One region of the Phreatobacter stygius genome, then DNA from elsewhere that is predicted to be linked to it. Evidence: riboswitches for the same ligand, from Rfam matches in the RefSeq annotation. Region 1 holds a riboswitch; each other region holds the start of a gene.
The links. Region 1 has a riboswitch for thiamine pyrophosphate ahead of E8M01_RS28405 (FAD-dependent oxidoreductase). Riboswitches for the same ligand answer to the same signal wherever they lie in the genome.
Positions count from the first base shown of each region.

Region 2: it holds a riboswitch for thiamine pyrophosphate, as region 1 does, so the genes downstream of both, thiM (hydroxyethylthiazole kinase) here and E8M01_RS28405 (FAD-dependent oxidoreductase) in region 1, are expected to answer to the same signal.
Region 3: it holds a riboswitch for thiamine pyrophosphate, as region 1 does, so the genes downstream of both, thiC (phosphomethylpyrimidine synthase ThiC) here and E8M01_RS28405 (FAD-dependent oxidoreductase) in region 1, are expected to answer to the same signal.

Region 1 covers NZ_CP039690.1:6,017,744-6,028,006, forward strand. The annotation lists gene E8M01_RS28375 (carbohydrate ABC transporter permease) at 1-699, shown strand, start outside; gene E8M01_RS28380 (DUF2160 domain-containing protein) at 699-1,019, shown strand; gene E8M01_RS28385 (ABC transporter substrate-binding protein) at 1,074-2,834, shown strand; partial or broken gene E8M01_RS28390 (serine hydrolase domain-containing protein) at 3,032-4,285, shown strand; gene E8M01_RS28395 (histidine phosphatase family protein) at 4,289-4,861, opposite strand; gene E8M01_RS28400 (tetratricopeptide repeat protein) at 4,906-6,225, opposite strand; TPP riboswitch at 6,392-6,517, shown strand; gene E8M01_RS28405 (FAD-dependent oxidoreductase) at 6,506-7,522, shown strand; gene thiS (sulfur carrier protein ThiS) at 7,519-7,716, shown strand; gene E8M01_RS28415 (thiazole synthase) at 7,721-8,503, shown strand; gene E8M01_RS28420 (thiamine phosphate synthase) at 8,490-9,098, shown strand; gene E8M01_RS28425 (IclR family transcriptional regulator) at 9,170-10,066, shown strand.
Region 2 covers NZ_CP039690.1:393,328-403,590, forward strand. The annotation lists gene E8M01_RS01925 (hypothetical protein) at 1-788, shown strand, start outside; gene E8M01_RS01930 (spermidine synthase family protein) at 967-3,426, shown strand; partial or broken gene E8M01_RS01935 (dihydrofolate reductase family protein) at 3,580-4,235, shown strand; gene E8M01_RS01940 (TRAP transporter substrate-binding protein) at 4,751-5,818, opposite strand; gene thiD (bifunctional hydroxymethylpyrimidine kinase/phosphomethylpyrimidine kinase) at 5,823-6,620, opposite strand; gene thiM (hydroxyethylthiazole kinase) at 6,661-7,413, opposite strand; TPP riboswitch at 7,437-7,542, opposite strand; gene E8M01_RS01955 (Lrp/AsnC ligand binding domain-containing protein) at 7,653-7,889, shown strand; gene E8M01_RS01960 (SDR family oxidoreductase) at 7,940-8,785, opposite strand; gene E8M01_RS01965 (AMP-dependent synthetase/ligase) at 8,782-10,263, opposite strand, start outside.
Region 3 covers NZ_CP039690.1:2,972,326-2,982,588, forward strand. The annotation lists gene dapE (succinyl-diaminopimelate desuccinylase) at 1-933, opposite strand, end outside; gene E8M01_RS13765 (DUF805 domain-containing protein) at 930-1,391, opposite strand; gene E8M01_RS13770 (DUF805 domain-containing protein) at 1,512-1,979, opposite strand; gene dapD (2,3,4,5-tetrahydropyridine-2,6-dicarboxylate N-succinyltransferase) at 2,020-2,862, opposite strand; gene E8M01_RS13780 (VOC family protein) at 3,093-3,623, shown strand; gene E8M01_RS13785 (NADP-dependent oxidoreductase) at 3,643-4,692, opposite strand; gene E8M01_RS13790 (DUF1059 domain-containing protein) at 4,986-5,201, shown strand; gene thiC (phosphomethylpyrimidine synthase ThiC) at 5,315-7,171, opposite strand; TPP riboswitch at 7,332-7,457, opposite strand; gene argB (acetylglutamate kinase) at 7,651-8,535, shown strand; gene E8M01_RS13805 (DUF1036 domain-containing protein) at 8,462-9,580, shown strand; gene E8M01_RS13810 (pyrimidine 5'-nucleotidase) at 9,580-10,263, shown strand, end outside.

The DNA.
Region 1 (10,263 bases):
GAGATCACCACGGCCTTCTCGCTCTATCCGCAGACCTTCACCCTGCGCAATTACGAGAAGATCTTCACCGATCCGTCCTGGTACATGGGTTATGTCAACTCGCTGACCTTCGTCGTGATCAACACGCTGTTGTCGATCGGCATCGCCCTGCCGGCGGCCTATGCCTTCTCGCGCTACAAATTCGTCGGCGACAAGCACCTGTTCTTCTGGCTCCTGTCGAACCGCATGGCGCCGCCGGCGATCTTTGCGCTGCCCTTCTTCAATCTCTATTCGGCGATCGGCCTGTTCGACACGCCCTGGGCGGTGGCGCTCGCCCATTGCCTGTTCAATGTGCCGCTGGCGGTCTGGATTCTCGAGGGCTTCATGTCCTCGGTGCCGCGCGAGATCGACGAGACCGCCTATATCGACGGCTATTCCTTCCCGCGCTTCTTCGTGAAGATCTTCACGCCGCTGATCGCCAGCGGCATCGGGGTGGCGGCCTTCTTCTGTTTCATGTTCTCCTGGGTCGAGCTGTTGCTGGCGCGCACGCTGACCAACAACAAGCCGATCTCCTCGATCATGACCCGCACGGCCTCGGCGGCCGGCATGGACTGGGGCCTGCTCGCGGCCGCCGGCGTGCTCACCCTCATCCCCGGCGCGCTGGTGATCTGGTTCGTCCGCAACTACATCGCCAAGGGCTTCGCCCTGGGGAGGGTGTGATGGCCGACTGGTTCGCCCGGACCGTCGACTGGTTCGCCCAGACCTTCGCCTGGATGGCCTGGACCTGGCAGACCGGCCTGTTCTTTTTCGTCCTGTTCTGCACGCTGGTCGTGATGACCGTGCTCGCCGTCCGTTACCCGGAGGTCGAGCGCAGCGGGGCCTTGAGGATCGCCACGACGCGCGGCGACCGGCTGTTTCTCTCGCTTTTGAGCGCCGCGATCATCCACATCCTGTGGATCGCGGCCCTGGGCGCCTCGGGCCTTTGGGGCGCGACGCTCGTTTCGCTCGTCTGGGCCTTCGGAGTGTTCCGATACGTCTGACGCGCCATCAAGAAAAACCGGAAAACCGGACTGAGGCCAACCCAGGAGGAGACGATGAAAATCAAGATCAACAGAAGAGCATTCGTCGCAGGAACCTCGGCCCTCGTGGCCGCCCCCTACCTGTCGACCCCGGTGCGTGCCCAGGCCGATGCCGCCAGGCGTTGGATCGACAGTGAATTCCAGCCCTCCGTGCTGACCAAGGAACAGCAGGCGGCCGAACTCGACTGGTTCATCAAGGCGGCCCAGCCTTATCGGGGCCAGGAGATCAATGTCGTCTCCGAGACCATCACGACGCATGAATACGAGGCCAATACGCTCGCCAAGGCGTTTGGCGAGATCACCGGCATCCGGCTGAAGCACGACGTCATCCAGGAAGGCGACGTGGTCGAGAAGATCCAGACGCAGATGCAGTCGGGTCGCAATGTCTATGACGCCTGGGTCAATGATTCCGATCTCATCGGCACCCATTTCCGCTACCAGCAGGCCGTGCCACTGACCGACTGGATGACCGGCGAGGGCAGGGAGGTGACCTTGCCGACCCTCGACATCGACGATTTCATCGGCAAGGCCTTCACCACCGGGCCCGACGGCAAGCTCTACCAATTGCCCGACCAGCAGTTCGCCAATCTCTACTGGTTCCGTTACGACTGGTTCCAGCGGCCGCAGATCCGCGAAGCCTTCAAGAAGCAGTTCAACTATGACCTCGGCGTGCCCGCCAACTGGTCGGCCTATGAGGATATCGCCGAGTTCTTCACCAATACGGTGAAGGAGATCGACGGTGTGCGTGTCTATGGCCATATGGACTACGGCAAGAAGGATCCCTCGCTCGGCTGGCGGTTCACCGACGCCTGGCTGTCGATGGCCGGCAATGGCGATCGCGGCATTCCCAACGGCATGCCGGTCGACGAATGGGGCATTCGCATGGAGGGCTGCAATCCGCGCGGCGCCCATATCGCCCGTGGCGGCGATACCAATGGCCCGGCCGCCGTCTATGCGGTCGAGAAATATGTCGAGTGGCTGAAGAAATACGCGCCTCCCGGCGCCGCCGGCATGACCTTCTCGGAATCAGGACCGGTGCCGGCCCAGGGCAATATCGCCCAGCAGATGTTCTGGTACACCGCCTTCACCGCCGACATGGTCAAGACCGGCCTGCCGGTGGTCAATGCCGACGGCACGCCGAAATGGCGCATGGCGCCGTCGCCCAAGGGCTCCTATTGGCGCGAGGGCATGAAGCTCGGTTACCAGGACGCCGGCTCCTGGACGCTGATGAAGTCGACCCCGGTCGAGCGCCGCAAGGCGGCCTGGCTCTATGCCCAGTTCTGCGTCTGCAAGACCACCAGCCTGAAGAAGAGCCATGTCGGCCTCACCTTCATCCGCGAGAGCGACATCTGGCACCAGAGCTTCTCCGACCGGGCCAAGAACCTCGGCGGCCTCATCGAGTTCTACCGCTCGCCGGCGCGCGTCCAATGGACGCCGACCGGCAACAACGTGCCCGACTATCCGCGTCTGGCGCAGCTGTGGTGGCAGAATATCGGCGATGCCTCGTCGGGCGCCAAGACCCCGCAGGCCGCCATGGATTCGCTCGCCGATGCCATGGACGACGTGATGATCCGGCTCGAACGCTCCGGCGTCCAGGGCGCCTGCGGACCGCGCATCAATCCAAAGACGACGGCTGACGAATGGTATCGCCGGGCCGAGACCGCCGGCACGGTCGCGCCCCAGCGCAAGCTCGCCAATGAGAAGCCGCAGGGCCAGACGGTCGATTACGACGCGCTGATCCGGTCCTGGCCGGCAACGCCGCCGAAGCGCACCTGAGCCACGCGCTCTCGCGACGCAGGAAGGAGCGGGGCTGGTCCCCGCTCTTTTTCATGGGCGGGTGGGGTCGAGGGGGGGGCTTGCCGTGACATGAATGCATGGACGGGCCGCCGGCATGGCCGTTGTGCCGGCCGCCGATCGGCCGGACAGTCGCGCCGCCGGCCACGGTTCGCATTCCGGCTCTGGAGTTCATGCTGATGACGACGCCCGCACCAAAAGCCCCGCCCGCACCGAGTGCCGCCGACAGCGACCCGGTCGCGCTCGGCATGATGCGGGGCTTTCCGCCGCCGGCCGAACGGACGGTCGCCTTCGCCGACGGCTCGTTCCGCTCATTTCCCGAATTCCGCTGGGCCTGGAGCAATATCCGCCAGCTGGTGCCGACAACCAATGTCTGGCGCGGGCGGGGGCCGGTCTCGGTGCTGCCGCGCGACGAGCAGGACCTCGGCAAGGTTGCCTCGACCACCATGGACGGCCGTCCGATGACCTTCGACCAGGCGCTGGCCGAGACCTATGCCGACGGCATTTGTGTGCTGCATCGCGGCCGGATCGTCTACGAGCGCTATTTCGGCGCGCTCGAGGCCCATAAGCCGCACCTCGCCATGTCGGTGACCAAGTCTTTCGTCGGCGTGCTCGCCGGCATGCTGGTCGCCGATGGGCTGATCGATCCCGCGGCCCTGGTGACCCGCTATGTGCCGGAACTCGGCGCCAGCGCCTTTGGCGACGCCACCGTCCGCCAGGTCATGGATATGACCACGGGGCTTCGCTACACCGAGGTCTATACCGACGCCAATTCGGATGTCTGGGGGCTGCGCCGCGCCAATGGCATGGCCGCGCGGGATCCGGACTATCAGGGCGCCAGGACGCTCTACGACTTCCTGATCTCCCAGCCGAAGCAAGGCGAGCACGGCCAGGTCTTCGCCTACAAGACCGTCAATACCGACGTGCTCGCCTGGATCGTCAGGCGCGCCAGCGGCCAGTCGTTGAGCGAGCTGCTGTCGAGCCGGATCTGGTCGAAGCTCGGCGCCGAGGAAGATGCCTTCTTCACCGTCGACAGCATCGGCACGGAATCGGGCGGCGGCGGCCTCAACACCACGCTGCGCGACCTTGCCCGCTTCGGCGAATGCATGCGCAACAGGGGCCGGTTCAACGGCCAGCAGATCATTCAGGCCGAGGCTGTCGAGGATATCGCGCGCGGCGCCGACCCGGCGCAGTTCAAGCCGGCGGGGTATGCCACCTTGCCCGGCTGGTCCTAGCGGAACATGTGGTGGGTCAGCCACAACGAGCACGGCGTCTATATGGCGCGCGGCATCCATGGCCAGTCGATCTATGTCGACCCGAAGGCCGAGATGGTGATCGCGCGTTACGGCTCGCATCCCCAGGCCGGCAATGTCGCCAACGACCCGGTGACCCTGCCGGCCTTCATGGCCGTGGCCAAGGCCCTGATGCCGTAGGCGTCAGCGCGCTGCGATCGGCCGCCACGGGTGCAGGACCCGGCGCGTGGCGATCTCGAAGGCCCAGTAATGCCCCTCGAAGGGCTGGTCGGCGCTCCGGCTGATCGGCTGGCCGAGATAACGGCACAGCAGCAGGGTGCCGACCCCGCCATGGGCGACGAAGGCGATGTCGCCGCCCGAATGGTTGTTCAGGATTGCATCGACCGCGGCGGCAACCCGCGCCTGGGCATCGACCGCGCGCTCCCAGCCCCTGACGCTCTCGTCGGGGCTTGCGAAGAACATGTCGGCCGTCCGCTGGAATTCGGGCGGCGGCAGAAAGCCGGTGGCGCTGCGGTCGTTCTCATGAAGGCGAGGGTGAACACCGACGGCCAAGCCCGAGCGGCCGGCCAGGATGCCCGCCGCTTCCACCGCCTTGGTCTCGTTGCTCGCCCAGACCGCGGCCAGGCCGCGCATGTCCGATGACGCCGCGAATGTCCGCATGCGCTGGATGCCCTTGTCGCTCAGGTGCCAGCGCGGCACCGGCACGGCGGGATCGATGACCACTTCGGGATGGCTGATGAAAAAGCCGAGGCTCACCACGCCCTCCCGGGGCAACCATCGCCGCGTCCGCCAAGGTCCATTCAGGCCACCAGGGTCGCCGAATGCCGATAGCCGATGCGGTTTTCCGGCGGCACCGGGTAGCGCCCGGCGATCCGCTCGAGCATCATCAGGACATCGCTTTTCGAGCCGGCCTTGGCCGCGGCATCGGTGAACAATTGCTCCAGCACGTCCTGCTGGGCGTGGCTGCCGCCGAGCCGGTACATGCCGCCGAGCGCCGGCCGCATCAGCTCGACCGCCTCCTGGTAGCGGCCCCGGCCATGGGCGAGCACCGCCGCCGAGATCGGCAGGGCATAGAGCCGGACCAGGCCGGCGATCGTATCCGATCCGGCCGCCGCCGCCTCGAGGCCGGCCAGGAAAGCCTCGGCGGCCTGGTAGCGCCCGGTATGGACCAGCGCCATCATCCAATGCGGCAAGGTGAACGCGTTGAGGCAGTCGCCGATCCGGCCCTCGGCCTTGTCGGCGAGCTCGATCCAGCGGTCGCCGACATCGACGCCCTGCAATTGCAGCCGGAACAGCATGGAAGCGGCATTCTGCACGTCGATATAGAGGTCGGGCTGCATCTCGACGATGGGCGAGCCGAGGTTGCGGAAGCCCTTGTCGTAGAGCGCCAGGACCTCGTCGAACTCCTCGCGTTCGAGGTGGTAGAGGCCGCGATGCCACCACAGGTGATGCTTGAGGTTGTTGCCGCCCTGCCAATGCGGCTCCAGGTCGCGCAGCAGCAGGATGCCCTCGCTGCGCCGTCCCTGCATTTCCATGACATGGGCCACCGCATGGGTCGCCCAGATGTCGCCGGGGTCGAGCGCGATCGCCTCGCGGCCGGAATTTTCGGCCACCGTGTAGTTGCCGCATTCCTCGTTGGCGAAGGCCCGGCAGGCGAGCACCGCGCCGCGGCCGGCCAGGCCCAGCTCCCAATGCGGCAAGGTCGCTTCGACGACAGCCAGCATCTGCTCGGGACGGCCGAGCCAGAAGGCGTTGAAATGGTGCAGGCGGAAGGCGAGGACATCGGTCGGATGGCGCGCCACGATGGCTTCCCAGCGGGCCAGCAGTTCGTCCAGCCGGCCGTCGACCCAGGCTTCCAGCGCCGCGACATGGGCCTGCTCGCGCGCCGTGGCGTTGACGGCGGCGGTTTTTGCCAGCGCCAGCGCCTCGCGCGCCGCCGGCACGGTTGCGAGATTGAACGCGGCCAGCGTCAGGTAGCCGCGCAGCACATGGGCGAGGCAGAAGTCCGGATCGACCGCCAAGCAGGCCTTCACCCGGGCCGCCGTGTCCAGCCGATAGGTCAGATAGCCCGCCACCGCATGGTCGAAGGCCACCGCCGCGGCGTCCGACGCGCAGGTCATGGTCAGTCCACGACAATCCCTGGGCATTGTCCCGGCTCCTCTCGCATCCGACCGGCGGCCTGGATTCGCTTTTGGCCGGCCCGCGCCAAGCTCACGCCATTGGCGCGTGATTGTCCATTGCCCGCGGGCAGGGGTTGACGGGACCGGGGGAGGAGGCCAGATTCAAGTGAACTCTGAGGGGAGCCCCGCGACGGGGCTGAGAGGCTGCAAGGCCGGCATGGACGCCGGCACGGTGGCGACCCTTGAACCTGATCCGGATCATGCCGGCGGAGGGACAGGGATGCGTCACGACACGTCAGCACGCCATGCACAGGTCAGCATTATCGGAGCCGGCATAGCCGGGCTCTGGCAAGCCTTGCTGTTTGCCCGCGCCGGCTACGCGGTCACGCTGTTCGAGCGGGGCGACGAGGCAATGAGCCAGGCGACCAGTCATTGGGCTGGCGGCATGCTGGCGCCCTGGTGCGAGCGCGAGGCCGCCGACGACGTGGTGACCAGGCTCGGCATCCGGTCCCTGTCGCTCTGGCGCGACGCGCTGCCCGAGCTTGCCTTCAATGGCTCGCTGGTGGTCGCCCATACGCGCGACCGGGCCGATTTCGAGCGCTTCGCCGGCATGACCGAGGGCCATGTCCGGCTCGACGCCGAACGTCTCGCCGCGCTCGAACCGGCGCTCGCCGGGCGTTTCCGCGATGCCCTGCATTTTCCCGGCGAAGGCCATGTCGAACCGCGCCGGGTCATGCCGGCGCTGCGCCGGCTCATCGCCCAGGCGGGCGGCGAGATCGTCTTCGGCGCCAGGCGCGAACCGGCCGATTGTGCCGGCCTGACGATCGATTGCCGCGGGCTCGCCGGCCGCGACCGCCAGCCGGCCCTGCGCGGCGTCAAGGGCGAGACCGTGCTGATCGAGACCACCGAGATCGCGCTGTCCCAGCCGGTCCGGCTGTTGCATCCGCGCTGGCCGCTCTACGTGGTGCCGCGTGCCGGCAACCTGTTTTTGATTGGCGCAACCTCGATCGAGAGCGAAAGCCAGGGGGTCAGCCTGCGCTCGGCGCTGGAACTGATGACCGCGGCCTATGCGCTGCATCCGGCTTTCGCCGAGGCGCGCATTGTCGAACTCGGTTCGGCGCTCCGGCCGGCCTTTCCGGACAACCACCCGCGGATTTCCGTCGACGGCCGGATGATCGCGGTCAACGGGCTCTACCGCCACGGGTTTCTCATCGCGCCGGCGCTCGCCGAACTGACGCTCGCGCAGGTGCGGCAAGGTCTGCAACACGGCTCAATCGACAACGAGGTGATGTCATGATCCTGATCGTCAACGGCGAAAAAACCGAAACGGCGGCCACCAGCCTGCCGGCCTTGCTGGAGGAGCTCGAATACCAGCACCGCCATCTCGCCATTGCGGTCAACCACGAGGTGGTGCCACGCGCCGCCTGGGCGAAAGCCGCGCTGCAGGACGGCGACGCGGTCGAGATCATCACGCCGCGCCAGGGCGGCTGAGACCATGGTCGATTTCTACGGACGTTCGTTCACCTCGCGCCTGCTGATCGGCACGGCGCTCTATCCGTCACCCGCCATCATGCAGGAGGCGGTGCGCGCCGCGGGGTCCGAGATCGTCACCGTCTCGGTCCGTCGCGAAAGCGCCGGCGGTGGCACCGGCCAGGGCTTCTGGTCGCTGATCCAGGAGCTCGGCGTCGCCGTGCTGCCGAATACCGCGGGCTGCCGCAGCGTGCGCGATGCGGTGACCACGGCGAAGCTCGCGCGCGAGCTGTTCGAGACGCCCTGGATCAAGCTCGAGGTGATCGCCGATGACGACACCCTGCAGCCGGACGTGGTTGGCCTGGTCGAGGCGGCCGCCATCCTGATCAAGGATGGCTTCGAGGTGTTTCCTTATTGCACCGAGGACCTGGGCGTGGCCTTGCGCCTGGCCGATGCCGGTTGCCGGGTGATCATGCCCTGGGCCTCGCCCATCGGCAGCGCCCGCGGCATCACCAATCGGCGGGCGCTCGAACTGATGCGCAACCGGCTGCCCGAGCTGACCCTGGTGGTCGATGCCGGCCTCGGCGCGCCCTCGCATGCGGCGGAAGCGCTGGAGATCGGCTTCGACGCGGTGCTGCTCAACACCGCGATCGCCAAGGCCGCCGATCCCGTCGCTATGGCAAGGGCCTTCCGGCAAGGGGTGGAGGCCGGCTATACCGCCCATGCGGCGGGCCTGATGGCGCCGCGCGACTTCGCTTCTCCCTCCACGCCGGTTGTCGGGACACCGTTTTGGCATGACCTACCCTGATCGCTTCTATCCCGTCATCGACAGCCTCGCCTGGCTCAGGCGGCTGACCGCGCTCGGCGTCGGCACCGTGCAGCTGAGGGTCAAGGACCTGACGCTCGAACAGGCGACGGCCCTGATGCGCGAGGCCCTTACCGTGACCCGTGGCACGCCGACCCGGCTGGTCGTCAACGACTGGTGGCAGGCGGCGATCGATGCCGGCGCCGAGCATGTCCATCTTGGCCAGGAGGACCTCGCCGATGCCGACGTTCCGGCAATCCGGCGCGCCGGGCTGACCTTGGGCGTGTCGACCCATGACGACGACGAGCTGGATGCCGCGCTCGACTACGTGCCCGACTATATCGCGCTCGGGCCGATCTACGAGACGACCCTGAAGGTCATGCGCTTCGGGCCGCAGGGGCTGGAGCGCATCCGCACCTGGAAGGACCGCATGGGCGCCATCCCGCTGATCGCCATTGGCGGCATCACGCTGGAGCGGGCACCGGCGGTCTATGCCAGCGGCGCCGATTCGATCGCGGTGGTCAGCGATGTCACCGGCAATCCCGACCCGGACCAGCGCGTCCGCGACTGGCTGAGCCTTGCCGCCAAGACCGCCTGAATCGGGTGCGTCGGGTCGCAACCCGTTGATTGCACTGGTGTTGAGCCGCGGTTCCTCGTATGGATTCGGCCATGATCAAGCGGCTTCCAGAGGGCAGGGGCGTTCAGTCGATCGAGGTCGGCGGGCGGCTGCTCGCCGCCATGGTCGAGCTCGGCAAGCCGGCCATGCTGCGCGACCTCGCGGCCATGGCCAAGGTCACTTCGGCCCAGGCCCATGCCTATCTCGTCAGTTTCCGCAAGATCGGCATGGTCGAGCAGGATCCCTTGAGCGGGCGCTACCTGCTCGGCCCCTTCGCGCTGCAGGTCGGGCTCACCCGCATGCGCGAACATGTGCCGCTGCGCATGGCGAGCCAGGCGGCGGTCGAGCTTGCCGCCGAGACCGGCCTGATGGTGACCGTCACGGTCTGGGGCACCCATGGGCCGACCATTATCGAGGTCGAGGAATCGGTCCAGCCGGTGCACGTCAATCTGCGCGTCGGCGCGGGTTATACGGTCACCGGCACGGCCACCGGCCGGCTGTTCGCCGCCTTCCTGCCGGATGATCTGGTGCGGCCCTTGATCGACAAGGAACGTGGCGCCGGCCGGCCGGGCGCGACGCGCCTGGCCAGGGACAAGATGGCCGCCGATTTCGCCGAGATCCGGCGGCGCGGCTTTGCCACCACCGAGGGCATTCCGGTGCCCGGCATCAACGCGGTCAGCGCCCCGGTGCTCGACCATAGCGGCCAGGTGCAATTCGCCATCACGCTGATCGGTCCGGCCTCCGACCTGATCGTCAAGGGCGACAGCGAGCAGGCGATTTTCGTCAAGCGTTTCGCCGAAAGCCTGTCGGCCAATCTCGGATTTCGGGCTGAACGGACAAGCGACGATCCGGCGGCCGCCCTGCCATTCGGTTTCGGCCGCGTCCGCGGCGAATTCGCCGAACGCGCCGTGCCCTTTGCCCGCCCGCCGCGCCGGTCAAGGCCGGGCTAGCGAAGGTCGGGGCCAATTGGCGAGGATGCAGGCTGCCTTGCAAGCATGTCTTTTCGGAACACGCACGTGAACCTCTACGTCACCCCCGGCGACCGAGCGTAGCGAGGGAGGGAAGGGGGCCCAGGAGCCAACACATCACGCCTTCCGTGGATCGATTTCGGGGGATTTCGCAGTGTTGAGCTAAGCGGCCTGCAACC
Region 2 (10,263 bases), 1.7 Mb from region 1:
TGCGGCTGTTCACGTCCGATGATGCCAGCGAGGGTGTCGAATGCATTGGCTTCGGGCTTCACATCAATGGCCAGGATTTCGACCAGGCCGAGGTGGCGCGAACGCTGAGGCTCGAACAGCGGATCGACGGGGATAAGGCGAGTGTCGACGCGCGCTTCACCAATTTCGGCAAGGCGAACCATATCCGTTATGACTTTGTCCGCGTCGGCAATGGCTGGAAGATCGCCGACATTGCCTCCTTTGGCGACGCCCGGTGGCGGCTCTCGTCGATCCGGTGCAGCAGGACGGGGCAGCGGCTCCCCGATCACGTCGCAGCCGTTCCACAACCGGCCGCCGCCGCTCAGGCCGCGCCGTCAGGCGCCACGTCCGGCGCAACGGCACAGGCGCCCGCGCAGGTTGCCCAGGCGCGCGCGGAAATCCGACGGGACTGCGGCGCCGGCGCCAGGTTCAGGCCGGGCTTTCAGAGGACGGCGGATTTCAACGGCGACGGCAGGCCGGACTACGTTCTGGATTTCAGCGCCGTTGAATGTCCAGCAGCGGCGTCGTTTTATTGTGGTTCCGCCGGTTGCACGCTGATGATCTTCATGTCGGATGGCGAGGCATATCGGCGCGCATATAACGACAACGTCCGCGGCTGGTCGATCGCCCAGGACAGTGGACGCAATGTGCTGGTCCTGGACCTGCACGGCAGCGCATGTGGACGATCGGGCGCCGACCCCTGTCGCCGGCGTCTGTCCTGGAACGGCAGCGCCTTCACGCCCGAGCGGCCGGCGCGGCGCAGCCAATAATCGGATCGCGCGTCGATGGACAGATCGGCGCCTGCCGGGGCCCGAGGCCTGGTCATCCCGGCATTCAGGAAGCCGACCCGGCGGCAGCCTCCCGGCCCAAGCTGACGCCGCCGCCGATTTATGGGACAGTTCTTCCGCGTCGGATCTCCCCGTGACATGGAGGCGGCGATTGCAGACGATGGCGCAACGGCTGCTCTTCTATGCGGGCCTCGGCCTGATCACCGCAGCGACCCTGATGCTGCAGATCGTCGAAACCCGGATCATCTCCGTCACGTCCTGGTATCACCTGGCGTTTTTCGTCATCAGCATCGCGATGTTCGGCCTCACCGCCGGAGCTGTCTGGGTCTACCTTCGCTCCGAGACCTATCGTCCCGAGCAATTGTCCCATCACCTGAGCGTCGCGTCGCTCAGCTTCGCCCTGGCGACCGTCTTTGCGCTGCTGGTGCAACTGACCATCGTCACCAGCTTGCCCGCCTCGGTCATGTCCTTCGTGGTCTGGGCCGAGTTCGCCGTCGCGCTTTCGCTGCCGTTCTTTTTCTCCGGCATCGTCGTCAGCCTGGCGCTGACGCGCAGCCCCTATCCGATCGGCGTCGTCTATGGCGTGGATCTGCTCGGCGCCGCTCTCGGCTGTCTCGGCGCCCTGGTCCTGCTCAATCTGGTCAGCGGTCCCTCGGCGGTGCTCTGGATTGCCGTCCTCGGCGCGGTGGGGGGCCTGTTTTTCGCCGGACCGGGCCGCGAGGGGGTTCCGCCTGGGCGACCGATCGCGGCCAGGCTGTTCCGCCACCGCAGGGTGGTGCTGGGCTGCCTGGCGGCGCTCGCCGCCGCCAACAGCGCAACGGAAAGCATCCGGCCGACGATCGTCAAGGATGGCATCGAGCAGCCGGCGTTGACCGCCTACGAGCAATGGAACTCGTTCTCGCGCATAACGGTCGGCCAAAGCGAGACGGCGACACCGGTGCTCTGGGGGCCGTCCCCCCGGTTCGCGTCGCACCAGATCGACCAGCGCTGGATGAACATCGACGGCGGCGCCGGAACGGCGGTCTATCGCTTCACCGGCAATCTCAACGAAGTTGCGTTCCTGCGCTACGACGTGACCAACCTCGCCTATGCGCTGCCTGCCCTGCGGACCGGGGCGGTGATCGGCGTCGGCGGCGGCAGGGACATGCTGTCGGCGCGCCTGTTCGGTCTCTCCGAGGTCGTCGGGGTGGAGATCAACCCGATCTTCATCGACCTGCTGACGCGGCGTTTCGCGAATTACACGGCCATCGGCCGCCTGCCCGGCATCGGCTTCGAGATCGACGAGGCGCGCAGCTGGTTCGCCCGCACCGATCGCACCTTCGACATCATCCAGATGAGCCTGATCGACACCTGGGCCGCGACCGGCGCCGGCGCCTTCACCTTGTCGGAGAACGGTCTCTATACCGTCGAGGCCTGGCGGATCTTCCTTGAGCGCCTGACGCCTGAGGGCGTGTTTACCGTCAGCCGCTGGCATGCCCCCGGCGAGGTCAACGAGACCGGCCGCATGGTGAGCCTCGCGGTTGCCACCCTTCAAGCGCTCGGTGTGGCCGAGCCGAAGCGGCATATGTTCATGGCCTCGTCGGGCCTGGTTGCGACCCTTGTCATGTCGCGTTCATCCCTGTCGGACCAGGCCCTGGAGGCCCTGAGGACGGCCGCGGCGACCTACGCCTTTTCCGTCCTGCTGGACCCGCGGGCGCCAGCAGCCTCACCGCTGCTCGAGAGCATCGTCTCGGCGCCCGACGGCGACAGCCTGCAACGCGCCACGCAGTCGTCTTATCTGGACCTGAGCGCGCCGACCGACGCTCGCCCGTTCTTCTTCAACCAATTGCGGCTCGATCGCCTGCTGGATCAGGACATCCTGGCGGTGGCGTCCAGACCGGGCGTCTATGGCGGCAACCTGAGCGCCACCCTGACGCTCGCCATGCTGATCGTCATCTCGGCGGTGCTGGTCGCGGCGACGATCATCATCCCGCTTCGGTCCACCGTGAGCCGGGCGGCGTCGACGCTGACCATCGCTGGAACAGCCTATTTTGCGCTGATCGGCATCGGCTTCATGATGGTCGAAATCGCCCTGCTCCAGCGCATCAGCGTCTTCCTCGGCCACCCGGTCTATGCCCTCAGCGTCGTCCTGTTCAGCCTGATCCTGTCGACCGGCCTCGGCAGCCTGGCATCCGAGCGCCTTCGGCTCGACGGCAGCCTGCGGCTGATCGGCTGGTCGGCGCTGACAGGCGCCTATCTCCTCGCCCTGCCGTCCTGGCTGCCCGGGGCCCTGCTCCATCTGGAGAGCGCAAGCCTGATGTCACGGGCCGGGCTGGCCGTTCTGGTTCTGGCACCCGCCGGCTTCCTCATGGGCTTCGGCTTTCCCACCGGCATGCGGCTGGTCTCGATGATCGACCAGAGGCCAACCCCGTGGTTCTGGGGCATCAACGGCGCGGCGGGTGTGCTCGCCGCGAGCGTCGCCGTGTTGACCAGCATCGAGTTCGGCATCGATACGACGCTCCGGGCAGGCGCGGTCTGCTACCTGCTGCTGCCCGGGCCGGCCCTGCTTCTCGTCAGATGTGTGCGGGCGGCGCGGAAGGACGCTGCCCCAACACGCCAGGGGCAACCATCCTTGTCCTGACCGGCCGAAGCGCGGCGTGGCACGACGCGGGCACGCTAGCGCATCCATGACCTGCTGCCGAAAGACGGCTTGCGGCCGAAGTCAAAATCAAGCAAAAAAGAACAACCAGTTGCTTTTTGCAATCACTTTGGATGAGCCCAGGAGAGCCCGCCGGTGACCAGGCTGCGTGTCGAAAGTTTCACCATCTCGCTTGACGGTTATGGCGCCGGCCCCGGCCAGGACCTCGCCAATCCCTTAGGGGTCGGCGGCATGGCGTTGCACGCATGGGCGCTCGAAACCCGCACGTTCCGGCAAATGTTCGGCACCGACGGCGGCACCACCGATCTCGACGACCGCTTCGCGGCGCGCGGCTTCGACACTATCGGCGCCTGGATCCTCGGCGGAACATGTTCGGCCCGATCCGCGGCGACTGGCCTGACGACAGCTGGAAAGGCTGGTGGGGCGACAACCCGCCTTATCACGTGCCGGTCTTTGTGCTCACCCATCATCCGCGCGCGCCGATCGCCATGGCCGGCGGCACCACCTTCCATTTCGTCACCGATGGCATCCAGTCCGCGCTCCGCCAGGCCAGGGCCGCGGCCGGCGGCCGCGACGTGCGCCTCGGCGGCGGGGTCGAGACAACAAGGCAATATCTGAGCGCCGGGCTCATCGACGAGCTGCACCTGGCCATCGCGCCGATCCTGCTCGGGTCCGGCGAAAGCCTGTTCGCCGGCCTCGACGCCGGCAAGCTCGGTTATCATTGCGCCGAACACGTGCTGACGGCCAACGCCACCCATGTCGTGCTGAAGCGGACGGCGGATGGCGCGTGAGGCGGCGGAAGAGGGCGCGTTCTGCGAACTCCACGAGGACGAAAGTTTTGATTCCCCCCGCGAGGGAGCGAGCCCGCGACCAAGCCCTGTTTCTCCGCTCCATCGCGTCTCGATCCACGCCCCCGCAAGGGAGCGACTGTGGCCGAGCTTCCAGTCCCCGGCCCCGTAGACGTTTCGATCCACGCCCCCGTGAGGGAGCGACTGGACCTGTCGTCGAAAACCATTCGTTTCGGCGTGTTTCGATCCACGCCCCCGTGAAGGAGCGACTCTCACAGCCCTAACATATTGCTGCGGCGTGATAAAATTGGCCAGTTGCGCGAACCGGACCGTCCGGAGAGCCCTACTCTTCCGAAGCCGCGCAGCCCGACCCGGAAAACGTGATTGGGAAGAGTGGTTTGGCAGCAGCGCGAACCACCCGGGCGCGGCATGTGCGCTTCAGGTTCGCGCAGACCCGACCGGGCGCCCCACAAATGGCATCGCCGGCAGGACGAGGGGCTCGTCCTCGCCGCCTCGCCCTACGCCTCCCTTGCCCCCAGCGCCGCATGCAGCGACACCCGCGTCCAGGGCGTGATGCGCGCCTGGAAGGCGGTGTAGCTGTCCGCCACCTTGCGGGCCATCGGGCTGCGGGTGCCAAGATCGCGCACGAGGTCGCCGGCGTGGCGGCGGGCGAGCGCCAGCATGTCGGCCGGGAAGCCGCGCAGCTTGACGCCGTGGCTCGTCACCATCAGCGCCAGCGCCTCCATGTTGAGCCGCTCGATCTCGGCCAGCGCCACCGTCAGCTCGGCGAGGCAGGCGGCCTCGACCACCGCCTTGAGCTCGGGCTCGAGCCCGTCCCAGAGCGTCCTGTTGACCAGGAATTCGCTGGAACCGTTCGGCTTGTTGAAACCCGGCGTGTAATAGAACGGCGCGATGCGCCACAGCCCCAGCTGGAGATCGGCGCCGGGCGAGGTGAACTCGGCGGCATCGACCACACCGCGCTCCAGCGCCGGATAGATATCGGCCGGCGGCACGGCCAGCGCGGTCGCACCGAGCCGCTGGAACAGTTCGGCGCCCAAGCCCACCATACGGATCTTGAGGCCCTTGACGTCCTCGGCCGAGTGCAGCTCGCGGCGGAACCAGCCGCCCATCGACACCCCGGTATTGCCACCCATCAGCGGCTTGAAGCCGAAGCGCCGGGAGGTCTCGTCCCAGAGCTCCTGGCCGCCGCCCTGCAGGATCCAGGCAGCATGTTCGGGCGGCGTGAAGCCGAAGGGAATGGCGGTGAAGAAGGCCGAGGCCGGCTCGCGGCCAATGCCGAAGAACGAGGCGGTATGGCCGAGCTCGACGGTGGCATTGCCGACCGCCTCCTGCACCGCGAAGGCCGGCACCAGCTCGCCCGCCGCGAAGACCTGAACCTCGATGCGGCCAGCCGACAGGGTGGCGATGCGCTCGGCGATGCGCTGGGCGGAGAAGCCGGGGCCGGGCAGGTTTTTCGGCCAGGAGGTCACCATGCGCCAGCGCCGCGCGGCTTGCGCGCGCGCTGGCGTTGGTGCGGCGATCAGCCCGGCGGCGGCGGCAAGGGTCAGGCGGCGGTCGACGGTCATCGGATCACCACCAGGCGTGGAAATGATGGGTTGGACCATGGCCATGGCCAACCTCGAGGCGGTCGGCCGCGGCGATCGCCTTGGTGACGAAATCCTTGGCCTCGGCCACGGCATGGCCGAGTTCGAGACCCTTGGCGAGGCCGGCGGCGATCGCCGACGACAGCGTGCAGCCGGTGCCGTGGCTGTTCTTGGTGACGATCCGCGGCGCTTCCAGCCGCGCCACCCGGTCGGGCAGCACCAGGAGATCGACACTGGTCGGCCCGGTGCCGTGGCCGCCCTTCATCAGCACGGCGCGCGCGCCGCGGGCGATCAGCATCCGGCCTTGCGCCAGCATGTCGTCCTCGCCCATGGCGACCGGCTGGTCGAGCAGGGCGGCCGCCTCCAGGAGATTGGGCGTGATCAGCATGACCTCGGGGATCAGCACGGTGCTCAGCGCGCTGATCGCCTGGGGGTTGAGCAGGCGATGGCCGGAGGCCGCCACCATCACCGGGTCGAGCACGACATTCACCGCGTTGTGGCGCTTCAGCCCGGCGGCGACCGTTTCGATCACCTGCGGCTGCGACAGCATGCCGATCTTCACCGCCCTGACGGCGAGATCGGAAAACACCGAATCGATCTGGGCCGCGATGAAATCCGCTGGCACGTCGAAAATGCCCTGCACGCCCATGGTGTTCTGGGCGGTCAGCGCGGTGATCACGCTGGCGCCATAGACGCCGAGCGCGGAAAAGGTCTTGAGGTCGGCCTGGATGCCGGCGCTGCCGCCGGAATCCGAACCCGCAATGGTCACCGCGATCGCCGTCATGGCCGATCCTCCCTTGGACAGTGGTCTTCGCTCCGGCGCGTCAGACGACCCGCGCGCGGGTGGCGAGCTTGCCGGACTCCAGCCCGTGCAGCGCATCGAGATAGGCGACGGCAAAACTGCCGGGGCCGGCTGCCTGTTCCGCCGCGATCTCGCCGGCGACGCCGACCGCCACCAGGCCGCAGGCGCAGGCCTCGAACGGATCCTCGGCGACCGCCAGGAAGGCCGCGATGATCGCCGCCCCGGCGCAGCCCATGGCGGTCACCTTGGCCATCAGCGGATGGCCGTTGGGCGTGCCGGCCACGCGCGCGCCGTCCATCACATGGTCGGTCGCGCCGGTCGCCGCGACGACGGTCTTCAAGCCCAGCGCAAAAGCGTCGACCGGCCGGCCCTGGCTCAAGGCGGCGATCTCGGCCTCGTTGCCGCGGATGACGGTCGGCCCGGCCGCCGCGATCTCGCGGGCGAACAGGGCCCGGCTCGGCGAGCGTTCGATGAACACCGGGTCGAGCACCCAGGGCAGCGCCTTGGCTTTGGCCGCCCCGATCGCCAGCCGGATCACCTGGCGCCGGCCCTCGTCGAGCGTGCCGAGATTGACCAGGAGCGCGTCGGCGCCGCCGACAAAGGCGCCGATCTCCTCCGGCGAGGTGGTCATCGAGGGCACCGCACCGATCGCCAGCAGGGCATTGGCGGTGAAGCCCTGGGCAACCCCATTGGTGATGCAGTGGATGCGCGGGCGGCGCGCCCGGATCTTGTCGATCAGGGCTGCGGCATTCCAGGCCAGTGCGGCTGCGGCCATCACCGCCCCCCGTTCAAGGCGAGCCTGATATCCATCTCGGTTTCCTCCGCCGGCATGACCCGGTTCAGGTACGACGGGTTGACCGTTGAACGGTCTCTCAGCCCTTTGAGGGCACCCCGACGAGACAACTCCCGACGTGGTAGGCCAAGCAGAACCCGGGTGCAAGGGTGGACCACGCACAGCGCCCTTGCGAACATCCCGTCCGTCATGGAATCTCCCTGACCGCAACGAGGCACGCCATGATCCCCTTTTTCGTCCAGATCAAATGCCAGCTCGGCAAGTCCTACGAGGTCGCCGCCCAGCTCGCCGACCGCGAGATCGCGTCCGAGATCTATTCGACCGCCGGCAATTTCGACCTGCTGGTGAAGTTTTATGTCGAGACCGGCGTCGACATCGGCCATTTCGTCAATGAGAAGGTGCAGATCATTCCGGGCATCCAGGACACCCACACGATCATCACCTTCAAGGCGTTCTGAAGCCGCGGGATCGCCGGTCGGCGAAGGCCATGCATCGCCGCGGGCTTGGGTCAGGCGCGCGGGTTGGCGGCCAGGAGGTCGGCGCCGTTGGCGTTGAAGAAGGCCGAGCCCGGCAGCCCCTGGCCGCCGTCGACCGCAAGCGACGTGCCGGTGATATAGGTCGCCAAAGGCGAGGCCAGGAAGACCGCCGCCTGGGCGACATCCTCGACCAGGCCCATGCGCCGCAGCGGGATGTGGTCGAGATAACGCGCATGGTCGCCCGGGGCGGAAATGCGCCGCAGCCCTTCGGTGTCGCCGACCAGGCCCGGAACGACGCTGTTCGACCGGATGCCGAAAGGCCCCCATTCCAGCGCCAGGTTTTTCATCAGCATCTCGACGCCCGCCTTGGCGGCGCCGACATGGGCCTGATAGGCATGCGCCATGTGGGCCATCGGCGCGGTGATGAAGACCACCGAGCCGCGGCTGCGCTTCAACTGGTCGAAGGCCAGGCGCGCGGCATTGAACGAGCCGCAGAGGTCGATGTCGACGACGGTGCGAAAGCCGTTCGGTGACAGCGTCTCGGCGGGGCTGAGAAAATTGCCGGCCGCCCCGCAGACCAGCACGCCGATATCGCCGAGCGTCTCGCCGGCGCCGTCGATGGCGGCCTTCAGCTGGCCGGCATCGCGCACATCGGCGGTCCTGGCGAAGACCTTTCCGCCGAGCGCTTCGAGGGCGACCCGGGCGCCGTCCAGCCGCTCCGGCGAGCGGCCGCAAATGGCGACCGCCGCGCCGTGCCGCGCGAAGGCCTGGGCGATGCCGAAATTGATGCCGCTGCCGCCGCCGGTGACGAACACCGTCCGGCGCGCGAACAGATCGCGCGGCAGCAGGTCGCCGTGAACCGCTGCGTGCTCGGTCATTGGGGTTTGGCCGTCTGGTACATGCCGGCAATGAGCTCGGCGAATTTCTCGTGCACGAACTTGCGCTTGAGCTTCATCGTCGGGGTGATCTCCTCGTCCTCGGGCGTCAGCACGCGGTCGATGATGCGGAACTGCTTGACCTGCTCGACCCGGGCGAACTGGCCGTTGACGCGGGCGATCTCGGCCTCGATCAGGGCAACCACCTCGGGCGCCCGCGTCAGGCTGGCGAAGTTCGAGAACGGAATGCTCTTGTCCTGGGCGAACTTGGCGACATTGTCGTGGTCGAGCATGACCAGGCAGGTCAGATAGGGCTTGCGGTCGCCGATGACCACGGCATCGGAAATATAGGAGCTGAACTTCAGCTGGTTTTCGATTTCCGACGGGGTGATGTTCTTGCCGCCGGCGGTGATGATGATGTCCTTCAGCCGGTCGACGATCCTGAGCAGGCCCTGATCGTCGAAGCGGCCGACATCGCCGGTGCGCAGCCAGCCATCGACGATGGCCTCGGCGGTCTTGTCCGGCTTGTTCAGATATTCGCGGAAGATGTTGGGGCCGCGGGCGATGATCTCGCCTTCCGGCGACAGCTTGATCTCGCAGCCCGGGATGGCCTTGCCGACGGTGCCGGGACGGGCGACATCGGCCGGCGTCACGGTCAGGAAACAGGTCGATTCGGTCTGGCCATAAGCCTCCTGCATCCTGAAGCCCATGCTGCGATACCAGCGGATCAGGTCGGGCGAGATCGGCGCCGCGCCGGTCAGCAGGCTGCGTGCCCGCGACAGCCCCATCATCCGCTTCAGGTTGCGCAGGATCAGCCATTCGCCGGCCGCGAAGACCAGCCGGTCGCCGCGCCCGGCGGGCCGGCCGGCCTCGGCGGCCAGCGCGATCCGTTCGCCGGCGGCGAGCGGCACCCGATAGAGCCAGCGCTGCAGCCTCACGCCGTCCTTCAGCCCGACCACCACCTGCGAATGCAGCTTCTCCCAGATCCGCGGCACGGCGAGCACGAAATGCGGCTGCACCTCGCGCAGGTTCTCCGGCACGGTCTCCATGCTCTCGGCGAAGTAGAGCACGTTGCCGCACATGATCTGGAGGTAGGAGCCGCAGATGCGCTCGGCCATGTGGCAGAGCGGCAGGAACGACAGCAGCGTATGGCCCTCGGCCCGGGTGAAGCACTGGCGCACGCTGTAGCAGATGAACAGGAGGCTGCGGTGGGTCACCAGCGCGCCCTTGGCCGGCCCGGTCGTGCCCGAGGTGTAGACGATGATCGCGGGATCGTCGGGTGACTGCCTGGCCGCGGCCTCGTGCCAGGCGCCGGGATGGGCCGCCCGATGATCGCGCCCGAGCGCCAGGAAGGCCTCGAACGACATGACCATCGGATCGCTGAAATGCGACAGGCCCTTCATGTCCGAGACCACGATGGTCTCGAGCTCCGGGCAGTCCGGCCGCCCGGTCAGAACCTTGTCCAGCTGCTCCTCGTCCTC
Region 3 (10,263 bases), 3.0 Mb from region 1:
GAAAACGCCGGGCTGGGTCAGGAAGGATTCCGAATTGCCGCGGGCATAAGCGACGCCGGGGCTGATGCCGTCCTGCGCCGCACCCGCCACGATCGCCTCGATCCAGGCCTTCAGGCTGGCCGTGCTGTGGCGGTCGTTGAAGCGGATATTGAGCCGGGCGACCGCCTTTTGCGGGATCACATTGGTGGCGCCATTGCCGACATCGACCGAGGTGATCTCGAGATTGGACGGGTCGAAATGATCGGTGCCGGCATCCAGCGGCGCGGCGGTCAGCCGGGCGAGAATGGCGAGCAGGGCCGGGATCGGGTTGGCGGCAAGATGTGGATAGGCGACATGGCCTTGCCGGCCTTCGACCGTGATGACGGCCGACAGCGAGCCGCGCCGGCCGATCTTGATCATGTCGCCGAGGCGGGCCGGATTGGTCGGCTCGCCCAGGATGCAATGATCGAAGCGTTCGCCGCGCTTGGCCGCCCAGTCGATGAGTTTCACCGTGCCGTTGACCGAGGGGCCTTCCTCGTCGCCGGTGATGAGGAAGCTGATCGAGCCTTTCGGCTTGCCGCCATGGGCGGCGAGATGGTCGAGTGCCGCGGCGACGAAACAGCCGATGCCGCCCTTCATGTCGACGGCGCCGCGACCATAGAGCACGCCGCCGTCGATCGCGCCGGCGAAAGGGTCGTGACGCCAGGCCGCCGGGTCACCCGGCGGCACGACGTCGGTATGGCCGGCGAAGACGAGATGCGGCCCGGTTGAACCGATGCGCGCATAGAGGTTCTCGACGTCGGGTGTGCCGGGTTCGGAAAAGCCGAGCCGATGAACCGTGAAGCCGGCGCCGCCGAGCGTCGTTTCGAGCAGGGCCAGCGCCCCGCCCTCGGCCGGGGTGACCGAGGGACAGCTCAACAGCCTGGCGGTGAGTTCGATCGGGTCGGTCGTCATGCAGCCTGGGACGCGAGGGGATCGGGGCCGTAGCGGTTCGGCCCGTTGGTGCCCTGGAAGAAGCCGAGCACGACGAGCAGCGCAAGCGCGGCAATGCCCAGGATCGGCAGCAGGATGGAAAAGAACAGGACGCCGAGGCCGAGGCCGCCGAACATCGAAATGACCGTGAGCGCGATCTGGAAGGCCATGAAGGCCTGCACATAGGTCTGCGGATAGTCGAGGTCGTTCGAGCGCTTCAGGGCCAGGCAATAGGCCGGATAGGCCAGCACCAGCGAGACGAGCCCGGACAGAAAGGCCCCGCCGATCAATCCAAAGAACCAGCCGACAATCAAATTCACGACGGCGAGTGCGATGGCGCCGATCCAGAAATCCTGGCGCCCGATGCGGCCTTCGAATGTCAGCAGCAATTTCTGGAATTGAGGCAGCAGTTTCTGAGGATCGAGATTCTGGAAGTCCATTCGGGTCTCCATGGGATCGTGTCGCCCGGCGGCGACACTCGCAACCGCGCGACGCAAGGTCAACGGTTCATTGCGGGCCCGATTGTTTCAATCTCGTGGGCCCCCGCCCGGGGGATTGTTTCAGTCCAGGGGGTTGGGGCCGAAGCGATTGGCGCCGGCTTCGCCGGGCATCAGGCCGAGATCGATCACCAGCACGATCATCGAGGCGAGCACGGCGATGCCGAGCACGACCAGCGCCGCCTTCATGCCCGCGCCGTCTTCCATATAACCCAGCACCTGCAGGAAGCTGATCAGGAAGGCCGGCAGGAAGAACACCAGGAGATAGAGCTCCGAGCGGCCGCGGTCATGGGTGCGCTTGGCGGCGAGCGCCAGCGAGGGGTAGAGGAAGGCGAGGCCAATCACCGCGGAGGCCGGATTGCCGCCGATGTCGAAGGCCAGCCGGTCGCCGAAATAGGCGGCGATGTTGAGCACGATCGCCGCGATCCAGAACGGCAGGCGGGAGATGCGGCCGTCGAACGAGAACAGCAGGTAGCTCCAGACCGCCGGCTGCATCCAGATCCGTCTTTGGGTCCAGTCGACCTTGGCCATCAGATCACGACCATGCCATGCGGACCGTCAGCTGTGGCCATCAATCGCGCAGCAATTCGTTGATCGCGGTCTTGGAGCGGGTCTGCGCGTCGACCTTCTTGACGATCACGGCGCAATAGGTCGACGGCCCCCAGTTTTCGCCGGGCAGGGCCTTGCCGGGCAGGTTGCCCGAGACCACCACCGAATAGGGCGGCACCTTGCCAATATGGATCTCGCCGGTGGCGCGATCGACGATCTTGGTCGAGGCGCCGATGAACACGCCCATCGAGATGACCGAGCCTTCGCCGACGATGACGCCCTCGACCACTTCCGAGCGGGCGCCGACGAAACAATTGTCCTCGATGATAACCGGGCCGGCCTGCAGCGGCTCGAGCACGCCGCCGATGCCGACGCCGCCGGACAGGTGCACGTTCTTGCCGATCTGCGCGCAGGAGCCGACCGTCGCCCAGGTGTCGACCATGGTGCCCTCGTCGACATAGGCGCCGAGATTGACGAAGGACGGCATCAGCACCACACCCTTGCCGATGAAGGCCGAGCGGCGCACCACGCAGTTCGGCACGGCGCGGAAGCCCGCCGGGCCGAATTCATTGGCCGTCCAGCCCTCGAACTTCGACGGCACCTTGTCCCACCAGGTGGCGCCGCCGGGCCCGCCCGAAATCGCCGTCATGTCGTTCAGCCGGAACGACAGCAGCACCGCCTTCTTCAGCCATTGATGCACGGTCCAGCCGTCGGCGCCCTTGGAAGCGACGCGAACTTCGCCGCGGTCGAGCATCAGCAGCGCGGTATCGACGGCGTCGCGCACCTCGCCCTTGGTCGCGGCATCGATCGATGCGCGGTTCTCGAAAGCGGTTTCGATGACCGACTGGAGCTGTGCATGCGACATGGGCGTGTTCCGTGCTCGAACAGATGACTGTCGGCGGTTGTCCCTGTGCGTCCCCCTCCTGTCAAGCGCGCCGGCTGGTGCCTGCGGGCGGCGGGCCGGTCAGCGCCGGCCGGCGGCTCGATTGCATCGATGCAGGAATCCGCTTGCCGGGGTCGCATGGCATGGCATCACATTCCATTTAGGCGCCAACAGGCCGCATCCTCTGCGGCGAAACCGTTCAGGAGAGCGTCATGTCCGCCGCCAAGCTCGTCATGCTCGAAAACGCGCCGGCCCCGGTCGCGCCGCGCACGCGCATCGGCCATGTCCATCTGAAGGTCGCCGACCTCGACCGGTCGCTCGCCTTCTACCGTGACCTGCTCGGCTTCTCGGTGACCCAGCGCTACGGCGCGCAGGCGGTGTTCCTGTCGGCCGATGGCTATCATCACGACATTGGCCTCAACACCTGGGAGAGCAAGGGCGGCAGCCCGCCGCCATCAGGCACGACCGGCCTCTACCACACCGCCATTCTCTATCCCGACCGCGGTTCGCTCGGCGCGGCGCTGCGCCGCCTGGCCGAAGCCGGCGTCAAGCTCGACGGCGCGGCCGACCATGGCGTCAGCGAGGCGCTCTATCTGACCGATCCCGATGGCAATGGCGTCGAACTCTATCGCGACCGGCCGGAAGCCGAATGGCCGCGCAATCCCGATGGTACGCTGGCCATGTCGAACAAGCACCTCGATCTCGAGGCCTTGCTGGCGGACGCGACGCCCAAGGCGGCCTGACGCGGCGGCCGGGGTCTGATCAGGGGTGCAGCCTGATCAGCCGCTTGCCGCGGTTGTCGCCCTGATAGAGCCCTTTTATGGCGCCCGGCGCCTGATCGATGCCGTCGAGAATGTCCTCGGCATAGGCGAGCCGCCCGTCGCGCACCCAGCCGGCGAGGCGGGCGATCGCCTCGGCATATCTAGCCTGGTAGTCGAACACCAGGAAGCCTTGCACGCGGGCGCGCTTGACCAGCAGGTGGCGCTCGACACGCGGCCCCGACGGCCAGGTCTCCCAGCTCGATACCGAGGCCGTGCCGCAAATCACCACCCGCGCGCGCACCGCCAGATGTTTCATCACGGCATCGCTGATCCGGCCCGCGGTGTTGTCGAAATAGACGTCGACGCCATCGGGGCAGGCCGCGGCGATGGCGGCATCGAGATCGTTGGTCGCCTTGTAGTCGATCGCCGCGTCGAAACCGAAATCGTCGCGGCACTGGGCCGTCTTGGCGCCGCCGCCCGCGATGCCGACCGTGCGGCAGCCGGAAAGCCTGGCGATCTGGCCGACCGCCGAGCCGACCGAGCCGGCGGCGGTCGAGACCACCACCGTGTCGCCGGGCTTCGGCTGGCCGACCTCGATCAGGCCGAAATAGGCGGTGACGCCGTTCAGCCCGAGCACGCCGAGCGCCAGCGACAAGGGCAGGTCGGTTTCCGTGACCTTGCGCGTTACCGCCGCCGCGCCGACGACGGCGAGATCCTGCCAGCCGAACAGGCCGGTCACCTTGTCGCCTTCGGCAAAGCCTTGGTGGCGCGAGGCGACCACTTCGCCGGCGGCGAAGGCGCGCATGACCTCGCCAATGCCGACCGGCACCGAATAATTGGCCACCGCACTGACCCAGCCGCGCATCGCCGGCTCGACCGACAGGAACTGATTGCGCACCAGGATTTCGCCGTCGCGCAGCTCGGGCACGGCGGTTTCGACGATGTCGAAATGTTCGGGCCCGGGAATGTCGGCCGGACGGGCCTTGAGCAGGACTTGGCGGTTCAACTGCGGCATGACGGTCACCGGGTCGGAACAGGGAACATGCGCCATGTCAGCACGGATCGTGTCGTCGCGGCAGCCCTGCCGGCGCCGCCGGCCATGCGCTGGCGTCAGGCGCCCTGACCGAAGCCTGAGAAGATCGCCGCCAGCACGGCATCTTCATCGGTTCCCCCAGGCGGAAGCCGCGCAGGGTTGAAGATAGAGCGGAGGTAATATTGTAACTCCGTTCTGCTACTGGCTTTGCAAGCCGGGATGCCGGTTCTAAGCTTGCCGCATTGTGACACCGGGCGCCTCGGCCCCGACGGCCCTCGCGCCCGTTGCCTCGCCCGGATCGGGAGGACCCCATGTCACGGAAGTTCATTGATTGCCGTGAAATGCCCAGCGAGATGAATTGCACGGTCGCCTTGAGCGCCGATACCGAAGAGGAATTGCTGGAAGTCGTGATCCAGCACGCCGTCGCCGTGCACAAATATGAGGATACGCCGGAACTGCGCACCATGATCACTGGCGCGATGAAGGATGGCACGCCGCCGGTCGAAGCGCCCAAAAGGGCCGCCTGACCCGTTTGATCACTGAGGCTTGTGATCATTGGGGCTCGTGATCATTGGGGCTTGTGATCGTTGAAGCCTGAAGCGGCCCGGATGAAGCACCTGCTCCATCCGGGCCTCGTTCGTCAGAGCGCCCGGTTGCTGGCTTTCACGGCATCGGCCTCGACATAGACCTCAGCCCCCATCTCCAGGAACTTCTCGCTCATCTGCGCCATGCCGACCTGTTGGTCGTTGAGGGTCGCGGCATAGTCGCGGACGTCCTGGGTGATCTTCATCGAGCAGAATTTCGGCCCGCACATCGAGCAGAAATGCGCCACCTTATGCGCTTCCTTCGGCAGGGTCTCGTCGTGGAACGAGCGGGCCGTGTCGGGGTCGAGACCGAGATTGAACTGGTCCTCCCAGCGGAAGTCGAAGCGGGCGCGCGACAGGGCGTCGTCGCGCAGCTGCGCCGCCGGGTGGCCCTTGCCGAGATCGGCGGCATGGGCCGCGATCTTGTAGGTGATCACGCCGACCTTCACGTCGTCGCGGTTGGGCAGGCCGAGATGTTCCTTCGGCGTGACGTAGCAGAGCATGGCGCAGCCGAACCAGCCGATCATCGCCGCCCCGATGCCTGAGGTGATATGGTCATAACCCGGCGCGATGTCGGTCGTCAGCGGCCCGAGCGTATAGAACGGCGCCTCGCCGCAGGCCTTCAGCTGCTTTTCCATATTGACCTTGATCTTGTGGATCGGCACGTGGCCGGGCCCCTCGATCATCACCTGGCAGCCCTTGTTCCAGGCGATCTGGGTCAATTCGCCGAGCGTTTCCAGTTCGGCGAACTGGGCCGCGTCATTGGCATCGGCGATCGAGCCCGGACGCAGGCCGTCGCCGAGCGAGAACGACACGTCATAGGCCCGCATGATGTCGCAGATCTCGTCGAAATGCGTGTAGAGGAAGCTTTCCTTGTGATGCGCCAGGCACCACTTGGCCATGATCGAGCCGCCGCGCGAGACGATGCCGGTGACCCTTTTCGCGGTCAGCGGCACATAGGCCAACCGGACGCCGGCATGAATGGTGAAATAGTCGACGCCCTGCTCGCACTGCTCGATCAGCGTGTCGCGATAGACCTCCCAGGTCAGCTTGACCGGGTCGCCGTCGACCTTTTCCAGCGCCTGGTAGATCGGCACCGTGCCGATCGGCACCGGCGAATTGCGGATGATCCATTCGCGCGTGTTGTGGATGTTGCGTCCGGTGGAGAGGTCCATCACCGTGTCGGCGCCCCAGCGGATCGACCAGACCAGCTTGTCGACCTCTTCCTCGATCGACGAGGACACGGCGGAATTGCCGATATTGGCGTTGATCTTCACCAGGAAGTTGCGGCCGATGATCATCGGCTCCAATTCGGGGTGGTTGATGTTGCAGGGGATGATGGCGCGGCCGCGGGCGATCTCCGAGCGGACGAATTCCGGCGTGATGAAGGCCGGGATCTCGGCACCGAAGCTCTCGCCGTCGGCAATCGTCGCCGCGGCATCGGCCAGCGCCTGCTTGCGGCCGAGATTTTCACGCTCGGCGACATAGATCATCTCCTTGGTGATGATCCCGGCGCGGGCGAATTCATATTGGGTGATCAGCTGGCCGGGCAGGCCGCGCAGCGGCTGGTTGACCACCGGAAAGGCGCGCGCCAGATGTTTGCCGGCATGGCCGTTGTCTTCCGGCTTGATCTCGCGGCCGACATAACGCTCGACGCCGCCGCGCTCGGTCACCCAGGTCTCGCGGGCCCGCGACAGGCCCTTTTCGACGTCGATGACGACATCCGGGTCGGTATAGGGACCGGACGTGTCATAAACCGCCAGCGGCGCTTCGCCGGAGCCTTCGGTCAGCGCGATCTCGCGCAGAGGAACCCGGATATCAGGGGCGGAATCGGGGATCGCGAAGATCTTGCGTGAGGCGGGCATCGGCCCGGTGGTCACGGCGGCCTTGATGTCTTTGACAGGTGCATTCATGACGCGTGCTCCCTTGAGGGTGCGGGTGTTGGCGGGGTCGGCTGACGAGAGCCATCGAGGCGCCGGCGGCATGCGGTTTCCGGCTGGTCGGCCCGGCCAACACAAACGGCGTGCGCGCAGCAACCACTGCGAGCACGGGCGTTTGACGCGCAAAGAGCGAAGTCGGCATGCGTCCCATCCCTCCGCCGGCATGACCCGGATCAGGTTCAAGGGTCGCCACGGTGCCAGGATGGTTTCTGGCGTCGTGGCCTCTCAGCCCCCTCACGGGGCTCCCCTTGGAGCGGTGCCGAATGTGACGTCTTGACGGCCGAAGTCAAGCCGCGCCGCCGTGGCGAAGGGCGGGGCGGCCGTCCTGCGCGGCAGGCAATTGCGCAATTGCCCCGATCTTCCCTTTCACCTGAGGCTCCAAATCGGCTAAGACGCCCGCGTCTTGTCGCCCCAGGAACTTGCCGCTATCGCGGCGATCGCCGGAGTCCGCCATGTCCGTTGATGCCCATGACATCGGCCGCGTCCTCAACGAGGCGCTGCCCTATATGCAGAAATATGACGACGAGATCATCGTGGTGAAATATGGCGGCCACGCCATGGGCGACGAAGAAGGCGCGCGCTCCTTTGCCCGCGACATCGTCATGCTCGAACAGTCCGGCATCAATCCGGTGGTGGTTCACGGCGGCGGCCCGCAGATCGGCCAGATGCTGGCCAAGCTCGGCATCAAGAGCCAGTTCGTCGACGGCCTGCGCGTCACCGACAAGCCGACGGTGGAAATCGTCGAGATGATCCTCGCCGGCTCGATCAACAAGCAGATCGTCGGTTTCATCAATGCCGCCGGCGGCAAGGCCATCGGGCTCTGCGGCAAGGATGGCGACATGGTCAAGGCGGTGAAGGTCAGCCGCACCGCCCGCGATCCCGATTCCAATATCGAGCAGGCGATCGATCTCGGTTTTGTCGGCGAGCCCGACAAGGTCGACACCAAGGTGCTCGACACCGTGCTCGGCAAGGAGCTGATCCCGGTGCTGGCGCCGGTCGCGACCTCGAAGGAGGGCGACACCTACAACGTCAATGCCGACACCTTTGCCGGCGCCATTGCCGGCGCGCTCGGCGCCAAGCGGCTGCTGCTTTTGACCGATGTGCCCGGCGTGCTCGACAAGAACAAGAACCTGATCAAGGAATTGTCGGTCGATGATTGCCGGCGGCTGATCGCCGATGGCACCGCCACCGGCGGCATGATCCCGAAGATCGAGACCTGCATCTATGCCATCGAGCGCGGCGTCGAGGGCGTGGTGATCCTGGATGGCAAGACCCCGCATGCGGTTCTGGTGGAGCTTCTCACCCATGGTGGCGCGGGCACCCTCATCCACGCCTGAGCCGGCCGGCCGCGCCATCCGCCCGCTTGCCGGCCTGGTGCCGGGTGGCTTGGCGCCGAGTGGCTTGGCGCTTGCCGCGGCCCTGGCGCTGGGCGCGGCGCCGGCCGCCGCCGAAACGCGGCTGTGCAACCGCACCAGCCTGGTCACCGAGGCGGCCATCGGCGTGCTCGCCGATGACACCGCCGCCACCCGCGGCTGGTTCAGGCTGGATCCCGGCCAGTGCCGGGTCATCCTGCAGACGGCCGAAGCCCCCGGCCGCCTGTTCCTCAACACCCGCGGGCTCACCGAGCCGCCGGGCACCGGGCTCGGCCAGCCGGACAATGTCCGGCTCTGCGTCGGCGAAGGTGATTTTCTGGTCGCTGCGGCGCTGGCCTGCCAGCGCCCCGGCACGCGGCTGGTGCCCTTCGCGGAAATGCGCCCAACCGTGATCGACGGCATTGCCGTCCTGTTCCTGTCGGAGGCCGCCGATTACGACCTGCCGCAGGCGCGCCGCGCCGGCATCCAGCGCCTGTTGACCCGGATGGGCTATGATCCCGGCCCGATCGACGGGCTCGACGGCCCGCGCACCGACGCCGCGCTCAGGGCCTTCGTCGCCGACCGCAATCTGCCAGCCGACAGCGGTGCCGCGCCCGACATTTTCGACACGCTGATCGCGGCGCTGCGCGCCGGCGAAGGTCCGGGTTTCGCCTGGTGCAACGATAGCGGCAATCGGATCATGGCGGCGCTCGGCGTCGAAGAAGGCGGCCGCGTCGTCACCCGCGGCTGGTATCGCATCGAGCCGGGCGCCTGCCTGAAGCCGCCGATCGATGCCGCGGCGGTCAGGGTCTATTCTTTTGCCGAGGCGGTGGACGCCGAAGGCCGGCCGGTGCTTTCGGCGGGCAAGCCGCTGACCTATGGTGGTGAGGTTGCGGCCTGCATTCGTCCGGCCGAGTTCGAGATCGCAGGCGCCGGTGACTGCGCCGCCCATGGCGCGACATCGGTCGCCTTTCTGGAGGTCAGCTTCGACGGCCGCCGTCGCGCCTCAGTTCGTTTCCGGGAGCCGTGATGCCTCAGAATCTGCCGCTGCCCGCCGCCTTCGCCAATGTCCAGGCCTGGATCTTCGACCTCGACAACACGCTCTATCCGCCCCACCTGTCGCTCTGGTCGGAGATCGACGGCCGGATCAAGGCCTATGTCTCGAGCTTCCTCAAGATCACGCCCGACGAGGCCTTCACGCTGCAGAAGGACTATTACCGGCGCTACGGCACCTCGCTGCGCGGCCTGATGATCGAACACGGCATGAGCCCCGACGATTTCCTGGCCTATGTCCACGACATCGACCATTCGCCGCTGCAGGCCAATCCCGAGCTCGGCGCGGCGATCGCCGCACTCCCCGGACGGAAATTCGTCTTCACCTCGGGCACCCGCTCGCATGTCGCGGCGGTGACCCGCCGGCTCGGCTTCGAGAACCAGTTCGACGGCGTGTTCGACATTGTCGATGCCGGCCTGCTGCCGAAGCCGCATCATGCGACCTATGAGAAGTTCCTGGCCGACCATGGCGTCGATCCGAAACAGGCCGCCATGTTCGAAGATCTCGCGCGCAACCTCGAAGCGCCCCATGCGCTGGGCATGAAAACCGTGCTGGTGGTGCCGGAAAACACCCGCGAACTGTTCCGCGAGACCTGGGAATTCGAAGGCCGCGACGACGACCATGTCGACTTCGTCACCGACGACCTGACCGCCTTCCTG